DNA from 4 places in the Micromonospora sp. Utrum1 genome. Region 1 is predicted to be linked to each of the others. Evidence: riboswitches for the same ligand, from Rfam matches in the RefSeq annotation. Region 1 holds a riboswitch; each other region holds the start of a gene.

Region 1 (4,476 bases):
TGGGTGGCGCGCTGGACCGCCCGGATGCTGGCCAGCCTGGCCGTGCTCGTCGCCTGCTCGTTCGGCGCGGCGACGCTGCCGATCGGCGGGGCCGCCACCGCACCGGTGGCACCTACCGTGGCGGCCTCCGTCGATGGCCTGGCCCTCCGGGCCGTTGCCGTCGAGGCTGCCCCCAGGATCCTCCGGGATGACGAGGCCGTCGACCGGCCGGCCGTGTCGGCCGGTGGGCTGGGGTCGGTGGGGGCGCTCCGGGCCGTGACCCGCCCGGCCGACCGGCCGCTCGTTCTGGCCGGGCTGGTCCCGGCGACCGTCGGCTCCCGGGCCCCGCCCGCGCGCTGACGCCCCCGTGGGCCATCGGCCCGCGCCCGACGCACCCACCGAACCTCACCCCCGCACCCGCCCGTCGGCGGCCCGGCGGCACCCTTTCCCCGGTGCGCCCCCGCCGCTCCCACGGGTCGTGCGGACACCTCTCCGCCACGTTCTCCCTGTGAGGTGCCGACCATGCCGCAGACCGTTCTCTATCACTTCCTGACCGAGGTCCCCGAGGCCGCCGCGATCTGGTCGGCCCTGCTCGTGCTCGCCCTCGGGGTGCTCGCCGTGCTGGTCGCCCGCCCGGAACGGGACGACGGGTCCGACCCGGCTCCCGACCCCGCTGCCGAGGAGGCCGCCCGCCGGGCCGATCTGCTCCGGTACGCCGACGAGGTGGCGGTGGCCGCCGCGGGCGCCGCCCAGACCGCCCGCCGGCGGCGGGAGCAGTGGCTGACCGCCCAGGACGAGGCCGAGCGGGCCTGGCGGGCGTACGATGAGGCCGAGGCGGCCGCCCGCCGATTCGCCGGCGCCGCCGCCCTGCCCGCGCCGCACACCCCGCGCACGCCGGCCGAGTACGCGGCCCGGGAGCGCTGGCTGCACCACGCCGCGATGACGGCGCACTGGCGGGGCGACCTGACCGCCCGGCAACTCGCCGACGTGCTGGCCCATCGCAACGGGTGGGACCCGCGCCGGCACCCGGCCGAGCAGGAGATCGTCCTGGCCCGGGCGGTACGCGAGGGCCGTCGGGCCGGCTGGGCGGCGGCCGCCGAGCGGGAGCGGCGGGCCTGGCGGGACGCCGAGTCGGCCGCCGAGGCGGCCCGCACCCTGGCCGCCGAGGCGTACGCGGCGACCACCGCGCTCCGCCCCGCCCGCGCCGACGAGGCCGCGGCACCGGTGAAGGGGCGGGACGAGGCGGCGACGGTGCGGATCCCGGTCCAGGGATCGGCCGCCGTGTCCGGCGCGCGCTGGCGCCCCGCCCGGGTCGGCTGACGCCTGGCCCGATCCGGCTCGCACCCACGGGATCTCGGCCGAATCGTTACCCGAATTCCGTGAGCCCGGTCACCCGTCCGCCGGAAACGGTCATCGAGGTCAGGCCGGCCTATTGGCCCCGCAATTCCAGGGCAGGTCGCCACCGGATGTCCGCTTTCCGCCGGACGGCGCCGCCGTAACTGCTCGTCCCATTGAGTGAAGTCAGTGACCGACTGTTCCGATATCCGTAGTGGTGCACGAGGTTTAAGCAGGTGGGAGCGCTTGGCAGGCGAGGTACCCACCGGTAGTGTCGGCGCGTCCGGAGCGGTTTTCGATCGCAAGTGGCGACGCCGCGCCGACCCGCCTAATCGTGGTTTCACGAACCGGGGACCCACAGCAACACCGGGGTGAATCCGCGGGCCACGGCCTGCGGTAGGGCGTACTTCCCGCCCGAATCCGTCAGCTAACCCGGTCGGCGGTCACGGAAGGAGTGCCATTCCCCGTGCTCACCACCCCCCGCTCGTCCCCCCGCCTCCACGGCATCCCGGTGCCGGCGCTCGCCTGACGGCGACCGACCCCGGCAACCGACCCGATCGCCCGGCCCCCGGGCGCTCCCTTTCCGCGGCAGACCCGCCCCGCCAACGCGCGTGAGTTCCTCCGCGCGTCGGGCCGGTGTGCCCCGCTCACGCACCGTGGAGGAAGAACCCGTGAAGCACCACCTGAAGCGCCAGATGCGGCGCCTCGTGACCGAACGCCCGTACCAGATCCTCGCCGGCTCGGCCGTGGCGCTCGTGCTGGCCGGCGGCACCGGCGCCGCCGTCGCCGCCACCGACGACGCCCCGGTCCACCGGGAGAACACCGCCGCCGTCGCCGAGCTGGGCTCCCGGCTCGGTGAGGTCGCCACCCGGGGTGAGGCCCGGGTCGCCGTCCCGTCGCCGTCCGCCTCGCCGAGCGCGTCGCCGTCGGTTGCGAAGTCCGCCGTCAAGGCGGCCAGCACCGACCCGGACACCACCCGCCCGGCCAAGCCGAAGCCGCCGTCGACGAAGGTGCTCGACTACGACTACGAGGCGCAGACCACCTACTGGAACTGCGGCCCGGCCGCGGTGCGGAACGCGCTCAGCGCGAGCGGCGTCGAGACCACCCAGGAGGCGATGGCCGGCCCCCTCGGCACCACCGAGAGCGGCACCAACTCCGCCGAGGACACCACCCGGGGCCTGAACCAGATGGTCAAGGGCAACCCGTACCGGACCCACATGTTCGGCGGCTCGGCGAGCCCGGCCGAGATGGACCAGCTCCAGGCCGACGTGGTCGAGGCGATCACCGACGGCCGGGGCGTGGTGGTCAACGTGGCCGGGGACGCCACCGACACCGACGGCGGCTGGCACTCGTTCCCGGGCGGCCACTACATCGCGGTGGTCGGCTACAAGAACGACGGCCGGACCGTGCGGATCGCCGACTCGGCGAACCCGGCGCTGCCGGCGTACTGGATCAGCACGATCGACCTGGCGAACTGGGCGGCCACCCGCGGCTACTCCGCCTGATCGAACCCCTCCCGTCGGGCACCGGCTCCTCCGAGCCGGTGCCCGACGTCGTCGCGCCGGCTGTCCGCTCTCGCGCATGCTGTCCGTCCGGTGGCACACTGCGCCCTATGGGCGACGCGACGGGTACCCGCCATCTGCTGCTTCTGCACGGCATGGGCGCCACCGGTGAGGTGTGGCTGCCGTGGGCGCCGCTGCTGGAGCGCCACTGGGCGGGGCGCTGGCTCGCCCCCGACCTGGCCGGCCACGGCTGGTCGCCGCCGCTGTCCGGGTACTCCTTCGAGGAGCTGGCCCGTCGGGTGCTCGAGGGGCTCGGCCCGGTGGCCGAGCGGCTCGGCCCCCGCGACCGGCTCGTGCTGCTCGGGCACTCGCTCGGCGGGGTGGTGGCGCTGGCGCTGGCCGCCCGGTCACGGCGCCTGCCGTTCGACGCGGTGGTCGGGCTCGGCATCAAGGCCGTCTGGTCCCCGGCCGACCTGGAGAAGGCCCGCGAGCTGGCCGCCCGCCCGGTGACCTGGTTCGCCACCCGGGACGAGGCGGCCCGGCGCTACCTGCGGGTCTCCGGGCTGGCCGGGCTGTTCGCCCCCGACCATCCCGTGGTGGAGGCGGGGCTGCGCCGCGAGGACGGCCGCTGGCGGCTGGCCATGGATCCGGCCGCCTTCGCGGTGGGGGAGCCCCGGCTGCCCGCGCTGCTCGCCGCCACCGACGTCCCGGTGCTGCTGGCCCGGGGCGAGCAGGACCCGATGGTGAGCGACGCGCAGCTCAAGGAGCTGGGCGTCCCGGTTGCCACGCTGCCCGGGCTGGGCCACAACGCGCACGTCGAGGACCCGGCGGCGGTGCTCGCCCTCCTCGACCCGTACCTCTGAGCGCCGGTCAGGCGGTGGGGGAGAGCGGCGAGCCTTCCCGCGGGGCCGGCGCGGTCCAGTCCGGTGCGAGCTGCCGGCGGGCGGCGTCGAGGAACACCTCGGCGTACGACTCGGCCGGGAAGTCGCCCAGGTAGCGGGTCCGGGTGGCCCAGCGGGCCGCCGCCTTCGGGTCGGTGTCCAGCAGCTCGGTGAGCACCTCGTCCACGTTGGACATGTCGCGGCGCAGCACGTAGCCGGAACCGGCCAGCGGGAACCGCTCGACGAAGTGCTCCCCGTCGATGCCCATGTCGGTGACCGCGTACGGCTTGCCGGAGTAGAGCCAGTCGGAGATCACCCCGGAGACGTCCGAGACCAGCGCGTCGGCGCGGTTGACGCACTCGGTGAGGGTCAGCTCGCGGCCGGCTGCCGCGCCCCACAGGTGCGCCCGGCCGGTCTTCGCCCGGTCCGCGGCGAGCAGCTCGGTGAGGCGGGCCAGCTGCCGCGCCGAGGCCGGGTTCTGCGCCGTGTACGGGTGCGCCCGCAGGATCACCGTCGCGCCACGGTCGAGCAGCCGGCGGATCACCGTCTCGGCCACCGGCAGGGAGCAGTAGTTGGCGTCGGCGTGGTGCCCGGTCCAGGTGGGGGTGTAGAGCACCGTCGGGTGGGCCAGGCCGGGGGTCGGCTCCCGGCGTACCTCGATGGCCTCCACCTGGGGGCGGCCGACCACGACGAACTTCTCGGCGGGGATCTCGACGCCGGCCCGGGCGTACCGCTCGATGGCGGCCGGCCCGGCCACGAAGATCTTGTCGAAGATCGCC
Region 2 (4,476 bases), 1.5 Mb from region 1:
CCCCCACCTCGTCGGCCACGTCCCGCAACCGCGCGGTGGGGTTGCGGGCGATGGCCAGCAGCACGTGCCCGTGGTTGGTGAGGAACGTCCAGTTCCGGCCGCTCCCGTTCTGGCCCGGTGTCGTCGCCATGGTGGTCATGGTATGGCCCCGCCTCCCGGTGCCGCCCGGGGCCGGGCGTCCGCCGCAGGGCCGGGCGTCCGCCGCGGGGCCGGGGCAGGAGCCGCCGTCAAGGGTGGTGTGACGTATGAAATGCGTATCACGTAAATCTTGACGTGGGTTGGGCTGCGTGTGACCGTGGGTGGCGAGGCCGCCTCCGTCGCCGGCCGGCTGACCAGGTCGTTTTCGCGCGAGGACGAGGTGAGGCTCAGTGCCGCTGACCACTCCCGAGCAGGCGCTCGCCGAGCTCTACGCCGGTAACCGCCGGTTCGTCACCGGCGTCCCGCGTCATCCCAACCAGGACGCCGACCACCGGGCGGCGGTCGCCGACGGGCAGCATCCCTTCGCGGTGATCGTCGGCTGCTCCGACTCCCGGCTCGCCGCCGAGATCATCTTCGACCGCGGCCTCGGTGACCTCTTCGTGGTCCGCACCGCCGGCCACACCGCCGGCCCCGAGGTGCTCGGCAGCGTCGAGTACGCGGTGACCGTGCTGGGCACCCCGCTCGTGGTGGTGCTCGGCCACGACTCGTGCGGCGCGGTCCAGGCCGCTCGCGAGGCGGTCCGCACCGGCAACTCGCCGCCCGGGCACCTCGGCGCGGTGGTGGACGCCGTCGCGCCCAGCCTGCTCCGGGCCACCCGGGAGGGTGTCGAGGACCTCGACGCCATCGTCGACATCCACATCGCGCAGACCGTGGAGGCGCTGCTGGCCCGGTCCGCCGTGCTCGCCGAGGAGGTGTCCGCCGGGCGGTGCACGGTGGTCGGCCTGTCGTACCGGCTCAGTGCCGGTGAGGTGCGCACGGTGGCGCAGGCCCCGGCCGGCACGTCGGCCGCGCCGGTGCCCGCCCCGGCCGCGCCCGCCGACCCGGCGCTCGCCGGCTGACCGGTTCGGAAAAACGTCGAGGGCCGGCCCGCGCGTCGCGGGCCGGCCCTCTTCGGCGCACGTCGTCAGAGCAGCGACATGTGCACGTGGTCGGTGTGGTCGGAGGGTCCGCTGTAGGACTTCCAACCGGTGGCCGGGAACCAGATCTGCCGGTTCCAGATCACGTAGTAGATGCCCAGCCGGTCGGCGTTGCGGATGAGGAAGGCGGCGACGTTGTTGCCGTACATCCGCTGGTCCTTGGTGCGCCAGGAGGAGAAGCCGCTCTTCTGCAGCGACCAGTCGCAGGCCCGGCCCTTGGGATGCTCCCACGGCCCGCCCGGCCGGTAGCAGCCCACGAAGCGGTTGAAGCCGGCCCGCTTCACCTCCTTGTACGCGTGCAGCGTGCGCGGAGTGATGCAGCCCGACGTGGTCGGGTCGTCCTCGCTGCACGACTCCGGCTTCCAGTCGCCGTCAGCGGTCCGGCCGGGGCCGACCCGGGCGACCGGTGAGGTGGCCGCGACCAGACCGCCGGTGAAGCCGAGCCCACCGACCAGCTTCAGCGCCTTCTCGGTCTCGGCCTTCTCGCGGGCCATGGCGTTCTTCTGCTTCTCCTGCTCGCGCACCTCGGCGTCGAGCGCGATCTTGGCCTGCTCGGCGCGGGTCTTCGCGGCGTTGATGGCGGCGAGCCGCTGCGCGTTGAACAGGTTCAGCTCGTCCAGCGCGGACGCCCGCTGCACGAACGAGTCCGGCGAGTTGCTCTCCAGCAGCATGGCCATGGCGCCCATCCGGCCGGTCCGGTAGGACTGCGCCGCGATCTGGGTCACCTGCGGGCTCAGCGTGTCGAGGTCGTTCTGCGCCGCCTTCACCTCGAGGGCGAGCTGGAGCTGGCGCTTGCGCGACTTGTCCAGCTTCGCCTTGGCCTGAAGGTAGGCCCGGTTGGCGGTGTCGATGGCCTCGGTGATGAGGGGGTCGTCGTCGTCCTCGGAATGGCCCGAGGGGGTGGGGGTGGTCGGAGCCGCCGTCGCCGGGGTCGGCCCGGCCAGCACGGTGAGCGCGGCGAGCACGGCCACCACGGGAGTCAGCCAGCGGCGCAGGGGTGCCGTCACAGTGTTCCCTTCCGTCGGCCGCCGACCGGGTTAGCTGCCGGGTTCGGGACGGAAGTGGCCCCTACCGCTCGCGCGGATTCACCCCATGTACCTGGTTCCCCGGCTCGCCCGCGGGCGATTGGGCGGCGGCACCGCTGGCGCCGGTGCGCGCCTTCAGCGGTGACCGGCAGCGAGGTTACCCGAGAGTCCTCCCGGTGTTCTACGTCCGGAAGCCGACCAATAGCGAGAATTCGTCCTCGCCCAGCGTGACCAGGATCGCGTTTGGGATCCGTCGTCACGCTGCGGAGTGTCACCATGCGGCCTCCGTGCTCCTGTCGCCGCCCGGCCACCGTCCGTCGCGCGGCCCGGCCCCGCCGAGTGCCTCCAGCGCCTCGTCCCGCCCGGCCGGCGGCCGCGGCGCGGGCGGATCCGCCGGCCGCGCGGTGGTCCCGCGCCGCCCGGCGGCGGTGACCACCGCGGCCAGTCCGGTGGTCAGCGGTACGGCGGCGATCAGGCCGAGCGTGGCCACCGCGCTGCGGACGATCTCCTGGGCCATGAACTCGCTGGTGAGGATCTCGCTCACCGGTCGGGAGTCGGCGACGAGCAGGAGCAGCAGCGGCAGCGAGGCGCCGGCGTACGCCAGCACGATGGTGTTGACCGTGGAGGCGATGTGCGCCCGGCCCACCCGGGTGGCCGCCCGGTAGAGCTGCCGACGGGACAACGCGGGGTTGGCGTGGGCCAACTCGGTGACCGTGGCCGCCTGGGTGACCGTCACGTCGTCCAGCACGCCCAACGAGCCGATGACGATGCCGGCCAGCAGCAGGCCGTGCAGGTCCACGTCGTGCTGGAACATCGACAGGGTGGTGGCGTCCTCGCTGCCGAAGCCGGTCAGGTGGGTGGCGGCCGTGGCCAGGGTGCCGAGCACCCCGGTCAGCACCAGGCTGCCGAGCGTGCCCAGCACGGCCACCGAGGTCTGCGTGGTGACGCCATGGGTCAGGTAGAGCACCACGAACATGATCAGCGCGGCGCCCACGATCGCCATCAGCAGCGGCGACTGGCCGGCGCCGATCCCGGGCAGCACGAAGCCGAGCAGGATGGCGAAGCTCGCCACCAGCCCGCCCAGCGCGGCCAGGCCGCGCCAGCGGCCGAACGCCACGATCGCCACGGCGAAGAGCACCGCCAGCCAGACCAGCGGTGTGCCGCGCTGGTGCTCGGCGATGTTGTAGCTCTTGACCGCCGGGTCGGCCGGGTCGGTCAGCTCGACCAGGACCACCTTGTCGCCGACCTCGACCCTGGGCGCGCCCGGGCCGGCCGGTAGCGGCGTCTCGACCTGCCGGCCGGCGTCCGGACCCTGCTCGGCCGCGACGGTCACCGTCCCGCACGGCCCGGCGGAGCCACCCGGACCGCCCTCCGGCGCCTCCGGGGTCGGAGGGCAGGGCTCGGTCACCACCCGGGTCACGGTGCCGTGGTAGCGGGGCAGGGCGGGCGCGTCCGCGGGGTCCCGGTCCTGCCGGGGCCAGAGCACCAGCGCGGCGACCACGGTGATCACGAAGAGCGGCACCACCGTCGCGACCAAAATCCGTCGTACCCCCGGCGGGGCGGACGGAGCGGGACGGGTGTGGTCGGCGCCCATGGCGTCTCTCCCAACGATTCGCGACGGGATACGTGTCACCGGGCCGGCCGGTTCAGCGGGTGCGGGTCAGCCGCGCTTCATGAGGCGGCCGACGGCGGCCATCATCTCGCTGGCCATCTCGTCGGCGCGGCCCTCGGCGGCGCCCTCGTGCATGCAGTGCCGGGCGTGCCCGTCCAGCAGGCCCAGGCCGACCTTGTCGAGCGCGGCCTGGATGGCGGAGATCTGGGTCAGCACGTCGATGCAGTAGCGGTCGTCCTCGACCATCTTCTCGATGCCGCGGACCTGGCCCTCGATGCGGCGGAGCCGCGCGAGCAGCTGGTCCTTGCTGGCGGTGTAGCCCCGGGTCGGGGTCGTCGGTGCGGTCATGACGCCAAGGATAGCGTACCCCTCGGGGGTATGGTACGGTCCTCGCTGTGGCCGATACCCCCACCGGGTAACGGTAGCGCCAGAGTGGGAGCCGTCTCTCCTCCGACTACCCCCTGGGGGTATAGGATGGGAGGTGCGGGAAGGGAGATGCGCGATGGTCACCACCACGTACCAGGTGCAGGGCATGACCTGCGGGCACTGCGTCAACTCGGTCAGCACCGAGGTGAGCGCGCTGCCGGGCGTCACCGACGTCCAGTTCGACCTGGCTTCCGGCCGGGTCACCGTCACCAGTGAGAGCCCGTTGGACACGGACACCGTCCGCGCCGCCGTGGACGAGGCCGGTTACGACCTCGTCGGGGCGTGACGGGTCCGCGGA
Region 3 (4,476 bases), 2.2 Mb from region 1:
ACCGCGTCTGGACGCTGCAGGCGGCGAAGAACCTCTACCCGACCAGCTGCACCGAGTTCAACGCGGTCAAGGCCGCCTGGAACGCGATCAGCGTGCCGGCGCAGACCGGTGAGGCGACCTGCACGGGCAGCACCCCGACGCCGACCGCCACGACCACCCCGCCGTCGGGCAGCTGCACCGGCCAGAAGCTGGCCAACCCCGGCTTCGAGTCCGGCAACGTGAGCTGGACCGCCAGCGCGGGCGTCATCACGAACGACACCGCCCAGGCGGCCCACGGCGGCTCGTACAAGGCGTGGCTCGACGGCTACGGCACGACGCACACCGACACCCTCAGCCAGTCGGTGTCCATCCCGGCCGGCTGCCGGGCGACGTTGAGCTTCTGGCTGCACATCGACAGCGCGGAGTCGACCACGACCACCGCCTACGACAAGCTGACCGTGAAGGCGGGCAGCACCACCCTGGCCACCTACTCCAACCTCAACAAGGCCACCGGCTACGTGCAGCGGTCCTTCGACATCTCGTCGCTGGCCGGCACCACCGCCACCATCTCGTTCACCGGCGTGGAGGACAGCTCCCTGCAGACCTCCTTCGTCGTCGACGACACCGCGGTCACGCTGAGCTGACCACACCGGAGCGGCCGGCCGTCGTCCTCCCGACGGCCGGCCGCTTCGTCGTCTCCGCCGTAGCTGGGAGCGGGTCCGGGAACTGCGGATCCGCGCGGCGTCAGGCCGGGCGGGAACCGGCGCCGTCGCGGCGGATCCGGGCCGCGACGCCCTCCATCGCCCGGCTGAACCGCTCCATGTCCCGGGCGGACTGCTCCGGCAGGCCGCCGAGCCGCGCGGCGAGGGCGTCCACGTCGGCCCGGGCCGAGGCGCTGACCCGGGCGTCCAGCTCGGTGAGGGCGGCGTTCACGGCCGCCACCACATGCCCGCAGAGGGTCTCCACGGGCTCGCCGGCCAACCCCGGGTCGACGGTGACGGACTCCAGCCGGCCACCCTGGACGGCGACGGCACGGACCCGGCCGCCGGCCGCGGCGCCCTCGGCCCGGAGCAGCTCGGCCGGCGCGCCGTCGGTGTGCTCGGCGGCCCGGGACCGCATCGCGGACAGCGCCTGTTGCGTCCTGGTCAGCAGCTCGTCGAGGCTCGCGGCCGCGGAGAACGGGTCGTTGGTCATATCCGCGCTTTCTTCACGTCTTTCCGAGCATCGTGACGATAGCAACCGGCCCCGACGCAACCGAACGCCCGGCCGGGAACCCCGGCCGGGCGTTCGTGGTGCGGTGGGGTCTCAGCGCAGGCGCAGCCGCTGGCCCGGGAAGATCAGGCCGGGGTCGCCGCCGACCACGCCCTTGTTGCGCTCGTAGAGAGCGTGCCAACCGCCGGCGACGTTCTTCGCGTCGGCGATCTCGGAGAGGGTGTCCCCGGGCTGGACCAGGTAGCTGCCGGCGCCGCCGGTGCTGGGCGCGCTGCGCCGCTCGCTGCGGGTGGCCGGCCGGTCGCCGCGCGACGACCGCTCCGTGGTGGCCTTCTTCGTGGACCTCGTCGAGCCCGAGTCCTTGCTGGCGTACTTCTTGGTGGAGCCGCCCTTCTTGCCGCAGACCGGCCAGGCGCCGATGCCCTGCCCGTCGAGGACCTTCTCGGCGATGGCGATCTGCTCGCTGCGGCTGGCCAGGTCGGCCCGGCTGGCGTACTTCTGGCCGCCGTAGCCGTTCCAGGTGCTGCGGGAGAACTGGAGCCCGCCGTAGTAGCCGTTGCCGGTGTTGATGTGCCAGTTGCCGCCGGACTCGCACTGTGCGACGGCGTCCCAGTTCACGCCGGCGGCGCTGGCCGGAGCGGCCGGGCCGAGCAGGGCGGCCGCGCCGGTGGCGGCGCCGACGACGAGTGCGCCGACGGCGGTGCGCCGTTGAGCGGTCCGTCGATGACGGGCGACGTATTCAGTTGCCATGTGGGTTTCCTCCACGCCGACGAGGTGAGCTGTCGGGTTCGGGCCGAGGAGCCCGGCCGCCGGAGGCGGCTTCACCCCGAGGTGTCGTGCACCGAGGAACGTGTGGGTCCCCCGCTCCCGCCCGAGGTCCAGGTACCGCCGGGCCGGCGGCGGGATTAGGCGTTACCGGCCCGTGGTGTCCGCGATCGCGAACGGATACGACGTTAGGAAGGGTTTCCGCCCATCGCCCACCTCTTGTGAAGTTCTTCACCCGCCCGAGCGAAGGCCCCTCCGTCCGAGTTGCGCACCGTCCGAAAGTGCCTTATGAGTCGCGGCTCAGTAGGTCAGGCCGTAGCCCTGCGGGAAGAGCGGGACCTGCCCGTCGCCGGCGTTGATGGGCTGCTGACTGACCGAGTTCATCCAGGTCATGGGCAGTTTTCCGGTCGGCGCGTACCCCCCGAAGAGGACGTCGGCCACGCCGCCGCCCTCGGTGCCGGGGAGCCAGGCGGCCAGCAGCGCGTCCCATCGGGGCAGCTCGGCCGAGATGTCCATCGGCCGGCCGGAGACCAGCACCACGATCACCGGCACGCCCGCGTTCCGCAGCGTCGCGATGGTCCGCAGGTCGTCCCGGTCCAGGCTCATGCTGCCGGTGCGGTCGCCCTGGCCCTCGGCGTACGGTGTCTCGCCGACCACGGCGATCGCGGCCCGGTAGGTGCCGTCGATGCCGGTGCCGCGCTGGTTGTAGGTGACCGTCGTGGTCGGACCCACCGCGGCCCGGATGCCCTGCAGGATCGTGGTGCCGGGGGTGATCGCGCCCGACGAGCCCTGCCAAGAGATCGTCCAGCCGCCGCTCGCGTTGCCGATGTTGTCGGCGCTCTTGCCGGCCACGAAGATCTTGTTGTTGTCCCGGGCCAACGGCAGGACGCCGGCGTTGTTCTTCAGCAGCACCTGTGACTGGCGGACGGCCTGCCGGGCCAGGGCCCGGTGCGCGGCGTTGCCCACCGTCGGGGTCCAGCTCCGGTCGGTGTACGGCCGCTCGAAGAGGCCCAGCTCGAACTTCTTGGTGAGGATGCGCCGGTTGGCGTCGTCGATCCGGCTCATCGGCACGTGGCCGTTCTGCACCTCGGCGCGCAGCGTGCTGAGGAAGGTCTTCCACGCCGTGGGGACCATCACCATGTCGATGCCGGCGTTGATCGCCGTGCTGACCTCGGCCGCGGTGAAGCCGGCGGCGCCGTCGATCTGGTCGATGCCGTTCCAGTCGGAGACGACGAACCCAGAGAAGCCCAGCTCTCCCTTGAGGACCGTGGTGATCAGGTACTGGTGGCCGTGCAGCTTCACGCCGTTCCAGCTGCTGTAGGAGATCATCACCGAGCCGACCCCGCGCTGCACGGCCGCCTGGAACGGGGGCAGGTGGACGGCCCGCAGTTCGGCCTCGCTGAGCTGGGTGTTTCCCTGGTCGTCGCCGCCGGTGGTGCCGCCGTCGCCGATGTAGTGCTTGGCGGTGGCGAGCACCGAGGTGGGTCCGCCGAGGGTGCTGCCCTGCAGGCCGGTGATCAGAGTGGACAGGTTCGACGGCAGGTCCGGAGTCTCGCCGAACGATTCGTAGGTGCGGCCCCACCGGTCGTTGCGGGCGACGCAGAGGCAGGGCGCGAAGTTCCAGTCCACCCCGGTGCCGGTGATCTCCTCGGCGACGGCCTGGCCGATCTGCTGCACCAGCGCCGGGTCGCGGGTCGCGCCGAGGCCGATGTTGTGCGGGAAGATCGTCGCGCCGTACACGTTGTTGTGCCCGTGCACGGCGTCGACGCCGTAGATCATCGGGATGCCGAGCGGGGTGGCGAGAGCCGCGCGCTGGAAGCCGTCGTACATGTCGGCCCAGGACGCGGCGGTGTTCGGCGTGGGCGCGGAGCCGCCGCCGGAGAGGACCGAGCCGAGCCGGTAGGTGGTGAGGTCGCTCGCGGTGACCGAGCCCCGCTCGGCCTGCGTCATCTGGCCGAGCTTCTCGTCCAGGGTCATCCGGGCGAGCAGGTCGGCGACGCGGGTGGCGACGGGCAGCGTCGGGTCCTGGTAGGGCAGGCCGGCCGCGGTGGCCGGCGCGGGCACGGCCAGGGCGGTGACGGCGACGAGCAGGAGGGCAAGACCGAGGGGACAGTGGCGGCGGTGGTGACGGATCACGGGTCGCTCCTTCCCGGAGGAACGCTGAGGCCGTTCACCGGCACCCTATGCCCGTGGGCATCGACTGTGAACAATCCTTGCCGGTTCCGGAACCGCCCGGCGGGCCGGCGCCGGGCCGGACTACCGTGGGCAGGGTTCGCGCAAGATCGGCAGGAGGCGGCGGGACGGCATGACCGACTACGGACACGAGCTGGCCTTCGGCGGCTTCGTCACACCCACCGCCGGCCGGTTCGAACAGGTGGTGGCCCTGGCCAAGCTCTGCGAGCAGGTCAACCTGGACCTGGTCACCTTTCAGGACCACCCCTACCAGCCGGGTTTCCTGGACACCTGGACGCTGATGTCCTACCTGGCCGCGGCGACCAGTCGCATCCGGCTGGCCGGCAA
Region 4 (4,476 bases), 2.0 Mb from region 1:
TCCAGCATCGACGTACGTCTGGACCGGCTGTTCCGGGTCTTCAACAACCATCTCTACACGCACATCGACCCGGCCGTGCAGCAGGACGACCTCACCTCGATGGTGGAGGTGCCCGAGGGCCAGCCGTTCGTGCTGCACCCCGGCGAGTTCGTGCTCGCCTCCACGCTCGAGGTGATCTCGCTGGGCGACCAGCTCGCCGGGCGCCTGGAGGGCAAGTCCAGCCTGGGCCGGCTCGGCCTGCTCACCCACTCCACGGCCGGCTTCATCGACCCGGGTTTCTCGGGTCACGTCACGCTGGAGCTGTCCAACGTGGCGAACCTGCCGATCACCCTCTGGCCGGGCATGAAGATCGGTCAGCTCTGCATCTTCCGGCTCTCCTCGCCGGCCGAGCACCCGTACGGCTCGGCGGTCTACGGGTCGCGCTACCAGGGGCAGCGCGGGCCGACCCCGAGCCGGTCCTGGCAGAACTGGCGCACCTGGCCGACTCGCTGACGGAGCCGGACGCCGTGACGGCGCAGGGGCCCCCGCGACGCGGGAGCCCCTGCGGACCGGTCAGCCCGGGCGGCCGTAGCTGTTGATCTGGCCGTCGTCGACGCGCTTCATCGTGATCGGCTTGCCGGACTGGGAGGCGTGCACCACCCAGCCGTCACCGACGTACATGCCGACGTGGTGCAGGTCGCTGTAGTAGAAGACGAGGTCACCTGCGCGCAGCTCGCTCCGGCTCACCCGCCTGGTCACGTCGTGCTGCTGCCGGGCGTTGTGCGGCAGCGAGACGCCGGCCTTGGCCCAGGCCGCCATGGTGAGCCCGGAGCAGTCGTAGTGGTCGGGGCCGGCGGCGCCCCAGACATAGATCTTGCCGATCTGGGCGCAGGCGAACTTGACCGCGACGCCGGCCGGACCACCGGGGTAGCCGGCGGGACAGGGCGCGGGGCGCAGCGGACCGCCGCCGCCGTTGCCGTAGACCTTGAGACGGAGCTTCTGGAGCTTGACGATCTCGGCGTCGATCTGCTTCTTCTTCGCCGCGAGCTGGGCCTCGGTACGGGCCAGGTCGCTGATCATCTCGTCCAGCGGCCGCTTCTTGGCGGCCAACTGGTCGCGCAGCTCGGCGACGGTCCGCACCTGCTCCTGCTGGCGGTTCGCGTAGCGGTCGAGCAGTGCGAGGCCGTCCACCAGCTCACTCGGCGACCGGCTGCCCAGCAGGGCGTTGACGGTGGAGAGGTTGTTGTCGCCCTTGTAGGCGTCGGCGGCGAGCCCGCCCACCTGACCGAGGGCGGCGTCCACCCGGGCCTGGAGCGGGGCGATCTGCTTGCCGAGCGCGGCGGCCTGCTTGCGCTTGACGGCGAGCTGCTCGCGGGTGGCGTTGACCTGTTCGATGATCGGTTCGAGCTTGTTCCAGTCCTGGTCGATCTGGCGCTCGATCTCGGTGACCGACGGTTCGGCATGGGCCGCCGTGGCGCCGCCGGTCAGGACGACGGCGGTGCCGGCCAGGGCGGCGAGGGCGGTGGTGAAGCGGGACCAGCGGGAACGCGGCACAGCCGTCGACCGGTCGACCGACCGGCTTGACGGTGGCCGCGGGGCATGGTGTGCCACCGGGCTTCCGTACTCCTTCTTCGTGCCCGCCTACCGAGTTAGCTGACGGGTTCGGGCGGGAAGGGAGCCGCCCTACCGCAGTGGCTGCGGATTCACCCCAGTTACCTGGGTCCCCGGCTCGCCCGAAGGCGACTCGGCGGTGTCGGACCGTCACCACCCGGGTTGGTCGGTGAAACAGTCGGCCGACGATTGACCAGAGTAGAGATGGCCGTTACCGATCCGCAACCCGAGACGCCGTGACACTCCGTATGTCGCCCCGATCGTGGATGAAGGTTTTCTTCACACAAGATTACCCGCTGGAAAGGTATTGACCCGGAGGGTGCGTGGGGCGAGGGTGAGGACGCAGTGACCCCCATCCCTGTCTGGAGGTTCGATGCACCTCTCACCCCCGCCGTCGGGCAGACGGATGCTGCTGGCAGCCGCCGTCGCGGCGGCCACGGCCCTGGTGGCGACCGGCCCGGTGGCCGCCGAACCGCTCACCGCCCAACCGACCACCGACCGCCAGGAGCAGTACGCCGCCGCCGCGGCGGAGTACGGCGTGCCGCAGAGCGTCCTGCTCGGCGTGTCGTACCTGGAGTCGCGCTGGGACACCCACCCGGGCCAGCCGAGCACCAGCGGCGGCTACGGCCCGATGCACCTCACCGACGCCCAGCAGGTCCTCGCGACCCCGGCCAGCGGCCACGTGGACGAGAACGAGGACCCGCGGGGCGACGACTCGCGCCCGCTCACCCTCGACCCGGCCATCGCGGCCGCACCGGCGGAGGACGTGCTGCCGCAGGCGTCCCTGCAGACGCTCGACGCCGCCGCGGCGCTCACCGGCCTCACCGAGGAGACGTTGCGGACCGACGCGGCCGCGAACATCCGGGGCGGGGCGGCACTGCTTGCCTCGTACCAGAAGGAGCTGGGTGCGCCGGTCGGCGCCGGCAGCGACCCGGCGGCCTGGTACGGCGCGGTGGCCCGCTACTCCGGCGCGGACACCGAGGACGCGGCGGCGGCCTTCGCCGACGAGGTCTACGACCAGCTCGGCCTCGGCGCGGCCCGGACCACCGACGACGGCCAGCGGGTGACCCTCGCCGCCACCGCGGTGACGCCGGACCAGTCCGGGCTGCACAAGCTGGGGCTGCGCCGCGCCGAGCGGCCGGACGGCCTGGAGTGCCCGGTCCGCCTCGCCTGCGAGTGGATCCCCGCACCGTACGCGGAGTACTACATCCCTAAGACCCAAACCTGGGACTACGGCAACCACGACATCGGCAACCGGCCGGCACAGCAGAAGCTCGAGTACATCATCATCCACGACACCGAGGGCTACTTCGGCCCCAGTGTGGGCCAGGTCCAGGATGTGACCTACCTGGGCTGGCACTACACGCTGCGTTCGGTGGACGGATACGTGGCCCAGCACATCAAGGCCAAGGACGTCGGTTGGCAGGCCGGCAACTGGTACGTCAACACGAAGTCCATCGGCATTGAGCACGAGGGCTTCGCCGGGCGCGGCACCTGGTACACCGAGGCGATGTACCGGGCCTCGGCCAAGCTGGTGCGCCACCTGGCTCTGCGCTTCCAGATCCCGCTGGACCGGCAGCACATCCTCGGTCACGACAACGTTCCGGGCATCACCGCCGGGAACGTCGCCGGCATGCACTGGGACCCGGGTCCGTACTGGGACTGGTCGCACTACTTCAACCTGCTGAAGGCGCCCTTCCAGGGCACCGGCACGCCGCACACCGGTCTGGTTACCATCGACCCGGACTTCGCGTCGAACCAGCCCGCCTTCTACGGCTGCAACCAGCAGCCCCCGTTGCCACCTGGTCCGGTACCCCCGACGGCCGAGCCCTGCCCGTTGCGCGGCTCCTCCTCGGTCATCCTGCGCACCGCCCCGAGCGCGACCGCCCCGCTGGTCAACGACCTGGGCCTGCGGCCGAACGGCACGCCGAACACCATGTACATCAAGGATCACGGCGCCCGTGCCTCGGCCGGCCAGACCTATGCCCTCGCGGGCGTCCAGGGCGACTGGACCGCTATCTGGTACCTCGGTCAGAAGGCCTGGTTCTACAACCCGGCCTCGGCGCCCACGGCCAAGTGGTCGGCGGGCTTCGTGGTGACGCCCAAGCCGGGCAAGGCCACCATCCCGGTGTACGGGCGGGCCTACCCCGAGAAGGCCGCCTACCCGGCCACCATCCCGTACCAGACCATCTCGCCGTTGCAGTACACCTTCCCGGCGGGCCAGCGGTACGCGGTCGGCGACGTCCTCCCGGGCGAGTACTACCAGGCGGTCTCGTTCGACGGTTCGGCACCGGGTGACCGGACCGTCGTCCGCGGCGAGAACCGGTACGTGCAGATCCAGTTCGGCCATCGGGTGATGTTCGTGAACCTGGACGACGTGCAGATCCTGCCGGCCGCGCAGACGTCCTGAGCACCCCACTGTCGGCGATCGAGCAAGGGTTCCCGGTTCTACCGGGAACCCTTGCCGCCGTTCTACGGCAAAAGGCTTCCCCTCGTCACCGTACGTCGCAGGTTCTTTACAGAGATGATTGAGAACGGTAGATTCCCATCTGTCGATAGATCACGGGGGATCATCTTCGACACCTGGCGAACCTGCTCGCCCGCGATCGACATGAACGACACCGTCGACGAGGGGAGACACGGTGCGTACAGGAATAGTGGAGGTGGTCCCACTCGCCCTGCTGGGCGTGGTGGCGATGACCGTGTTCATCCGGACGAAGAGCAGACGCCGCTGGACGTATGTGGCCGGAGGCCTGCTGGCCGGCGCATGGCTGGCGCTGACGGGTGGAGCGGTATGGGCGATGTCCAGCTCCATGGCTGCCGACCTGCCAGCAAAGGCTACCGAGCCGGGCAATCCGTGTTTATCAGGGGCGCCGGCACGCAGCT

The links. Region 1 has a riboswitch for cyclic di-AMP ahead of AC0OLQ_RS11085 (C39 family peptidase). Riboswitches for the same ligand answer to the same signal wherever they lie in the genome.
Region 2: linked by a shared signal. The riboswitch ahead of AC0OLQ_RS03880 (coiled-coil domain-containing protein) and the one ahead of AC0OLQ_RS11085 (C39 family peptidase) in region 1 are both predicted to bind cyclic di-AMP.
Region 3: linked by a shared signal. The riboswitch ahead of AC0OLQ_RS21190 (transglycosylase family protein) and the one ahead of AC0OLQ_RS11085 (C39 family peptidase) in region 1 are both predicted to bind cyclic di-AMP.
Region 4: linked by a shared signal. The riboswitch ahead of AC0OLQ_RS01505 (C40 family peptidase) and the one ahead of AC0OLQ_RS11085 (C39 family peptidase) in region 1 are both predicted to bind cyclic di-AMP.

The regions. Positions count from the first base shown of each region.
Region 1 covers NZ_CM170071.1:2,290,420-2,294,895, forward strand. The annotation lists gene AC0OLQ_RS11075 (hypothetical protein) at 4-339, shown strand; gene AC0OLQ_RS11080 (hypothetical protein) at 502-1,299, shown strand; cyclic di-AMP (ydaO/yuaA leader) riboswitch at 1,630-1,771, shown strand; gene AC0OLQ_RS11085 (C39 family peptidase) at 2,010-2,819, shown strand; gene AC0OLQ_RS11090 (alpha/beta fold hydrolase) at 2,927-3,679, shown strand; gene AC0OLQ_RS11095 (CDP-glycerol glycerophosphotransferase family protein) at 3,687-4,476, opposite strand, start outside.
Region 2 covers NZ_CM170071.1:777,119-781,594, forward strand. The annotation lists gene AC0OLQ_RS03870 (helix-turn-helix transcriptional regulator) at 1-139, opposite strand, end outside; gene AC0OLQ_RS03875 (carbonic anhydrase) at 369-1,037, shown strand; gene AC0OLQ_RS03880 (coiled-coil domain-containing protein) at 1,103-2,122, opposite strand; cyclic di-AMP (ydaO/yuaA leader) riboswitch at 2,127-2,257, opposite strand; gene AC0OLQ_RS03885 (YibE/F family protein) at 2,412-3,734, opposite strand; gene AC0OLQ_RS03890 (metal-sensitive transcriptional regulator) at 3,801-4,100, opposite strand; gene AC0OLQ_RS03895 (heavy-metal-associated domain-containing protein) at 4,255-4,464, shown strand.
Region 3 covers NZ_CM170071.1:4,506,762-4,511,237, forward strand. The annotation lists gene AC0OLQ_RS21180 (M4 family metallopeptidase) at 1-623, shown strand, start outside; gene AC0OLQ_RS21185 (YbaB/EbfC family nucleoid-associated protein) at 724-1,173, opposite strand; gene AC0OLQ_RS21190 (transglycosylase family protein) at 1,285-1,941, opposite strand; cyclic di-AMP (ydaO/yuaA leader) riboswitch at 1,941-2,113, opposite strand; gene AC0OLQ_RS21195 (glycoside hydrolase family 3 protein) at 2,257-4,092, opposite strand; gene AC0OLQ_RS21200 (LLM class flavin-dependent oxidoreductase) at 4,262-4,476, shown strand, end outside.
Region 4 covers NZ_CM170071.1:315,918-320,393, reverse strand. The annotation lists gene dcd (dCTP deaminase) at 1-492, shown strand, start outside; gene AC0OLQ_RS01505 (C40 family peptidase) at 553-1,533, opposite strand; cyclic di-AMP (ydaO/yuaA leader) riboswitch at 1,602-1,739, opposite strand; gene AC0OLQ_RS01500 (N-acetylmuramoyl-L-alanine amidase) at 1,964-4,000, shown strand; gene AC0OLQ_RS01495 (hypothetical protein) at 4,287-4,476, shown strand, end outside.